2 regions of the Roseococcus microcysteis genome follow, and region 2 is predicted to be linked to the other one. Evidence: predicted binding sites of a transcription regulator. Region 2 holds the regulator's gene; the other holds the start of a gene.
What was found. Region 2 encodes HrcA, which represses chaperone genes, less so after heat shock. Its sites were predicted from a motif close to GTTNGCACTCNCNNNNNGNGAGTGCNAAC; they were not measured.

Region 1 (3,407 bases), 210 kb from region 2:
GCTAACCGCCGGATCGTGAAATCTTCCTTGCACATGGCCGCATATAGAGGGTGAGGCGGCCTTAAAAATCTGACACCTTCGGAACGAAAAAAGGGCGGCCCCCTGCGGGACCGCCCCTCTTGCCGAGGGGGGCCGAAGCCCCCGCCCGTTTCGGACCTCAGAAGTCCATGTCGCCCATGCCGCCGCCGGGGCCGCCCGCGGGGGCCGCCTTCTTCTCCGGACGCTCGGCCACCATGGCTTCCGTGGTGATCAGCAGCGAGGCGACCGAGGCCGCATCCTGCAGCGCCGTGCGCACGACCTTGGTCGGGTCGATGATGCCGGCTTCCACCAGGTTCTTGTACTCGTCCTTCTGGGCGTCGTAGCCGAACTCCCAGGTGTCGTTGCGCAGCGTCTCGCCGGCCACGACCGCGCCGTCCTTGCCGGCATTGGTCGCGATCTGCTTCGCGGGCACCTGGATCGCCTTGCGGACGATCTCGATGCCGACCTGCTCGTCGTTGTTCAGGCCCTTCAGCGAGTGCAGGTTGGTGCTGGCGCGCAGCAGCGCGGTGCCACCACCCGGCACGATGCCTTCCTGCACGGCGGCGCGCGTCGCATGCAGCGCGTCGTCCACGCGGTCCTTGCGCTCCTTCACCTCGACCTCGGTGCTGCCACCGACGCGGATGACGGCCACGCCGCCGGCCAGCTTCGCCAGGCGCTCCTGCAGCTTCTCGCGGTCGTAGTCCGAGGTGGTCTCCTCGATCTGCGCCTTGATCTGCTCGCAGCGGCCCGTGATCTCGTCCTTCGAGCCGGCACCATCCACGATCGTGGTGTTCTCCTTCTCGATGCGGACGGTCTTGGCCTTGCCCAGCATGTTCAGCGTGACGGTCTCGAGCTTGATGCCGAGGTCCTCGCTGATCATCTGGCCGCCGGTCAGGATCGCGATGTCCTCCAGCATCGCCTTGCGGCGATCACCGAAGCCAGGCGCCTTCACGGCCGCGATCTTCAGGCCGCCACGCAGCTTGTTGACCACGAGGGTCGCCAGGGCCTCGCCCTCCACGTCCTCGGCGATGATGACGAGCGGACGGCCGCTCTGCACCACGGCTTCGAGCAGGGGCAGCATCGGCTGCAGCTGCGACAGCTTCTTCTCGAAGATGAGGATGTAGGGGTTGTCCAGCTCGGCGATCATCTTCTCCGCATTCGTGATGAAGTACGGGGAGACATAGCCGCGGTCGAACTGCATGCCCTCGACGACGTCGAGCTCGGTCTGGATGGACTTGGCTTCCTCGACGGTGATGACACCCTCGTTGCCGACCTTCTCCATCGCCTGGGCGATCATCTCGCCGATCTCGGTCTCGCCATTGGCGGAGAGCGTGCCGACCTGCGCCACTTCGGCCGAGGTCGTGATCTTCTTGGTCTTGGCTTCCAGCTCGGCCACGACCTGCAGGACGGCCTTGTCCATGCCGCGCTTCAGGTCCATCGGGTTCATGCCGGCGGCGACCGCCTTGGCACCCTCACGGATCAGCGCCTGCGCCAGCACGGTGGCGGTGGTGGTGCCGTCGCCCGCGAGGTCGTTGGTCTTCGAGGCCACTTCGCGCACCATCTGGGCGCCCATGTTCTCGAACTTGTCGGCCAGCTCGATTTCCTTGGCGACCGTCACACCGTCCTTGGTGATGCGGGGCGCGCCGAAGGACTTGTCGAGGACCACGTTGCGGCCCTTCGGGCCCAGCGTGACCTTGACCGCATCGGCCAGGATGTCGACGCCACGGAGCATCTTGTCGCGCGCCGAAGCGCCGAACTTCACGTCTTTCGCAGCCATGTGATTACCTCATTGGAATTGGGTTGGGGTAGCGGAAGGGAGGCTCAGGCCGCCTTCGCCGCGGGCGTCGCGTTCTCGACGATGCCCATCACGTCGGATTCCTTCATGATCAGCAGCTCCTCGCCGTCGATCTTGACCTCGGTGCCCGACCACTTGCCGAACAGGATGCGGTCACCGGCCTTCACGTCGAGCGGACGGACCTCGCCCTTCTCGTTGATGGTGCCGGCGCCCACGGCCAGGACTTCGCCTTCCTGCGGCTTCTCCTGGGCGGTGTCGGGGATGATGATGCCACCCGCGGTCTTCTCCTGGGCCGTGATGCGGCGGACGAGGACGCGGTCGTGCAAGGGGCGGAACTTCATGGCGGTTCTCTCTCCTGATGGTCTCAGGCATGTGGAACCTCCTCACTTCGAAGGCTGCATCCGGGGCCTTGGCCCTGCGTTAGCAGTCTCCGGCGAGGAGTGCCAACGATCTAGAAGGCCCCATGGCCCGCGTCAAGGGAGATGGCAGCACTCTCGGTGTGATAGTGCTAATGCCTTGTGTGCGCGAGATTTTTCTGGAAATCGCCGCGCGCGCCATGTCACGCTCCGGTCATGGACGGCCCCGATGAGAGGGCCGGCCGGGAGTGAAAGCGCCGGCCTCGCGGATCCGTCCGAACCCAGATGGAGGCCTGTGCATGCTCGACGCGTTGGTTCCCATGGTGAAGATCCCCGACTGGCGGGTCACCACCGCCGAGATCCTCTACCACATGCCCGACCACCCGCATGTCCTGCAGACCTTCATCTGGCAGAAGACCGACCGCGCGCCGGAATTCCCGGAACTGACCCGTTTCCTCGATTTCTGGCGGCGTGAGATCGAGGGCCCGCTGCACTCCGTCCGCGTGGCCAGCGCGGCCTTGATCGAGCCCGCGCATCTGCGCTACGCGAATGGGGTCTTCACCATCCACTGACGCCGGGCGGGTTCCCGCGCCAGTAAGATGGTAAGATCGTAAGATGGTAAGGCGGCGGCCTTATTCGGCCGCCAGCTTCGCCCCCTCGGACATGGCCAGCTTCAGCATCCCGTCGCGCGTCTGCGGCAGCTTGCGGCCCAGGATCTGCTCGGCCACCTGGTTGCGCAGGATCTGCGCCGTGCCGCCCGCGATGGGGAACATGCGCGCATCGCGCACCGCGCGCTCCATCGGGTTGTCGCGGGAATAGCCGGCGGCGCCCCAGACCTGCAGCGCCATGTTGGTCACTTCCACCGCGCTGTCGGCGGCCAGCACCTTGGCCCGGGCGGCCATCAGCCGGTCGGGGAAGCCGTTGGGGCCGGCGCTGGCCGCCGCCTGCCAGATCAGGGCGCGGCTCGCTTCCAGCTTGATGGACATGTCCGCCAGCATCCAGCCCAGGCCCTGGAACTCCGCGATGGGCCGGCCGAATTGCTGGCGCCGCTGCGCGAAGGCCAGCGCATGGTCATAGGCGCCGGCCGCGATACCGAGTGCGGCCGTCGCGGCACCCACGCGCTGGCCGTTATAGGCGTCCATCAGCTTGCCGAAGCCGCGCTTGAATCCACCCGGCGCGCGCAGCACCATCGAATCGGGCACTTCCAGGTCGCGGAAATGCAGCTCCGCCTCCGGCAT
Region 2 (3,407 bases):
CCCGTGGCCCTGCCGGATGGCTCCATCGCGCTGGTCGAGATCGCGCGCGGCACCGTCACGCGCGTGGCGCCCGACGGCACCACCAGCGTCATCGCCACCCCCGGCGGCGGGCCGAACGGGCTGGCGGCGGGGCCGGATGGCACGCTGATCCTCTGCAACAATGGCGGCTTCACCTGGCATGACGCGCCGGGCCAGCTGCGCCCCACCGGCCAGGCGGCCGACTACACCACGGGGCGTATCGAGGTGGTGGACATGGCGACCGGCGCGGTCCGCACCCTGTATGACCGCTGCGGCGACGTGTCGCTCAAGGGCCCGAACGACCTGCAACTCGACGGCAAGGGCGGGTTCTGGTTCAGCGACCTCGGCAAGTCCCGCGCGCGGGATCGCGACCATGGCGGCGTCTACTGGGCGGCGCTGGATGGCTCACGCATCGTGGAGGCCGCGCATCCGGTGCCGGGCGGGGCCAATGGCATCGGCATCAGCCCCGAGGGCGAGACGCTCTATGTGGCCGAGACCGAGACGGGCCGTCTCTGGGCCTTCGACATATTGGGACCCGGGCGCCTGCGCAAATCCCCCTGGCCCAGCCCGCATGGCGGCAACATGCTGTGCCAGTTCCCGGGCTTCCGGCGCCTGGACAGCCTGGCCATCACCGCCGAGGGCAACATCGTGGTGGCCACCCTCGTCTCCGGCGAGATCACCACCGTCTCACCGGCCGGCGAGATCCTGGACGTGGTGAAGATGCCCGAGCCCATGCCCACCAATATCTGCTTCGGCGGGCCGGGGCTGGACGTGGCCTACATCACGCTTTCCACCACCGGGAAGCTGGTTTCCATGCCCTGGCGGGAGAAGGGGCTGCGCCTGCCCTATTGCTGAGCGGGTTGGCCCGCCACCACCACCATGGCGGGCTTCAGCAGGCGGCCATTCAGCGTCCAGGCCGAGGACCAGGCCTGGAGGATGGTGCCGGGCTCCACGCCTTCCGGCGCCGGGGCCTCGCTCATCGCCTGGTGCAGGTCGGGGGTGAACTTCTCGCCCTGGGCGGGTTTCCGCACCACACCATTGGCTTCCATGCGCTGCAGCAGGAAGCGCTCCACCCCCTCGAAGCCGCCGCGCAGCTTGGTGATGATCTCGGGCTCGTCCTCGGCGGCCGCGGGCAGGGCGTCGAGGCCGCGGCGCAGGTTCTCCGCCGCCTCCACCACATCGGCCGCGAATTTCTGCACGGCGAAGTTGCGCGCCTTCTCGACATCGTCGCGGGCGCGGTTGCGGACGTTCTGGATCTCGGCCTCGGCGCGCAGCCAGCGGTCCTTCATCTCGGCCAGCGCCGCTTCCAGGGCCGCGATGCGCTCCTCCGGCGTGGGCTCGGGGGCGGGCGGCGCCTCGGGCGCGGCGGCTTCGGTCTCGGGCTCGGGGGCGGCGTCGGGCTTGGCGTTGTGTTCGGTGGTCATGCGCGTGACGTAATGGGCAGGGCCCGGCCGATCAACCCAAGAGCCGGCCGATGACGCGGGCCGTGTAGTCCACCACCGGAATCACCCGTCCGTAATTGATGCGCGAGGGGCCGATGACGCCGATGGCACCCACGATCTTCTCCTGCCCGTTGCGGAAGGGCGCCACCACCACGGACAGGCCGGCGCTGCTGAACAGCCCGCTCTCCGCGCCGATGAAGATCTGCACGCCCTCGCCGCGCTGGGCCAGTTCCAGCAGGCGCAGCGTGGTCTCCTGCGCCTCCAGCCGCTCGAACAGCGCCTGGATTTCCTGCACGCGGGCCAGGGTTTCCAGATTCTCCAGCAGCTTCGCCTGCCCGCGCAGGATCAGCGCGGCATTGCCACCGCCCGCCCAGGTGGCGAGCCCGGCCGCGATCACCTGCTGCGTCAGGGCATCGAGGGCGGTGCGGTTGGCGGTGATCTCGCCCTCCACCTTCTCCCGCGCCTCCTCCAGCGTGCGGCCGGCGAGCTGCGCGTTGAGATAGTTGCCGGCCTCGATCAGCGCCGAGGGCGGCAGGCCGGGCGGCACCTCGATGACGCGGTTCTCGACGCGCCCATCGCCCTGCACCAGCACCACCAAGGCGCGGCCGGGGCCCAAGGGCACGAATTCGATATGGCGCAGCGGCGCCTCGCCCTTGGGCGCGACCACGAGGCCCGCCGCACCCGCGAGGCCGGACAGCATCTGCCCCGCCTCGGCCAGCGTCTCCTGCAAGGAACGGCCATGGGCGGCGCAGCGGGCGGCGATGGCCTCGCGCTCCTGCTCGCTCAGATCACCGAATTCCAGCAGCCCGTCCACGAAGAGGCGCAAGCCCCGCTCAGTCGGCAGGCGGCCGGCGGAAGTGTGGGGGGCGTAGAGCAGCCCCGCCTCCTCCAGGTCGGCCATGACGTTGCGGATGGAGGCGGGCGAGAGGTTCAGCGGCAGGCGGCGCGAGAGGGTGCGGCTGCCGACCGGTTCACCGGTCGCGACATACACCTCGACGAGCTCGCGCAGCACCGCCGTGGCCCGTTGATCGAGGCCGGAGGCGGCGGCAAGGGGCAGGAGGCCCGGCTTGAAGGGCGTGTGCATCACAATGAGGTAAGGTGGGTCCTGCCGAGAGGCGGGTCAAGCAGGCTCACACCAGCCCCACATAGCGCCCCAGCAGCAGCGGCCAGCCCTGGGGCGAGCCCATGCCCTCCCGCACCGCCTCCCACCCCTCGCCGTGCCGGGCCATGCCGGAATGGGTCAGCACCACGCGGGTGCGGGCACCCTGGGCCTCGAAGACCACCTCCACCTCCGAGGCGAAGGCGGGGTCGGGCTGGGGGGCGCGGTCGGGGGCGATCTGCCAGGTGAAGCACAGGCGCCGCGGCGGCTCCCACAGCGTGATGCGGCCCCAGTCGCAGCGGAAGCCGTGCGGCCCGATCTCGCGGCAGGCGCCGCCCAGCACGGGCTCCATGCCGATCTCGACGCAGGCGGCCCCGCCCCAGGTGTATTCCCGCGGCCACCAGCGGTCGAAGCCATCGGTGAAGAGGCGGAAGGCCGCCATGGGCGGCAGGCCGATCCAGGCCTCATGCGTGGTGCTGTCTTCCGTCATCTGCTTAACCCCTGGCCTTCGCCGCGCGCCCGCGTATGGTGCGGCCGCTTCGCCTTTGCCAAGGAATAATGACCATGCGCCCATCCGGCCGCACCCCCGATGCCCTCCGCCCCGTCGTGATCGAGACGGGAATCGCCAAGCATGCCGAGGGGTCCTGCCTCATCCGCGTGGGCCAGACGGAGGTGCTCTGCGCCGCCAGCGTCGAGACGCGGGTGCCCCCCTTCCTGCGGAATTCCGGCCTGGGCTGGGTCACGGCCGAATACGGCATGCTGCCCCGCGCCACCCACACCCGCGGCGACCGTGAGGCCGCGCGCGGCAAGCAGTCGGGCCGCACCCAGGAAATCCAGCGCCTGATCGG

Region 1: the regulator HrcA is predicted to act here: its motif matches at 2,233-2,261, upstream of groES (co-chaperone GroES).

Annotation. Positions count from the first base shown of each region.
Region 1 covers NZ_CP061718.1:3,215,164-3,218,570, forward strand. The annotation lists gene groL (chaperonin GroEL) at 158-1,795, opposite strand; gene groES (co-chaperone GroES) at 1,840-2,154, opposite strand; gene ICW72_RS15500 (usg protein) at 2,469-2,741, shown strand; gene acdA (3-sulfinopropanoyl-CoA desulfinase) at 2,802-3,407, opposite strand, start outside.
Region 2 covers NZ_CP061718.1:3,425,598-3,429,004, reverse strand. The annotation lists gene ICW72_RS16515 (SMP-30/gluconolactonase/LRE family protein) at 1-873, shown strand, start outside; gene ICW72_RS16510 (nucleotide exchange factor GrpE) at 864-1,442, opposite strand; gene hrcA (heat-inducible transcriptional repressor HrcA) at 1,474-2,544, opposite strand; gene ICW72_RS16500 (SRPBCC family protein) at 2,591-3,049, opposite strand; gene rph (ribonuclease PH) at 3,124-3,407, shown strand, end outside.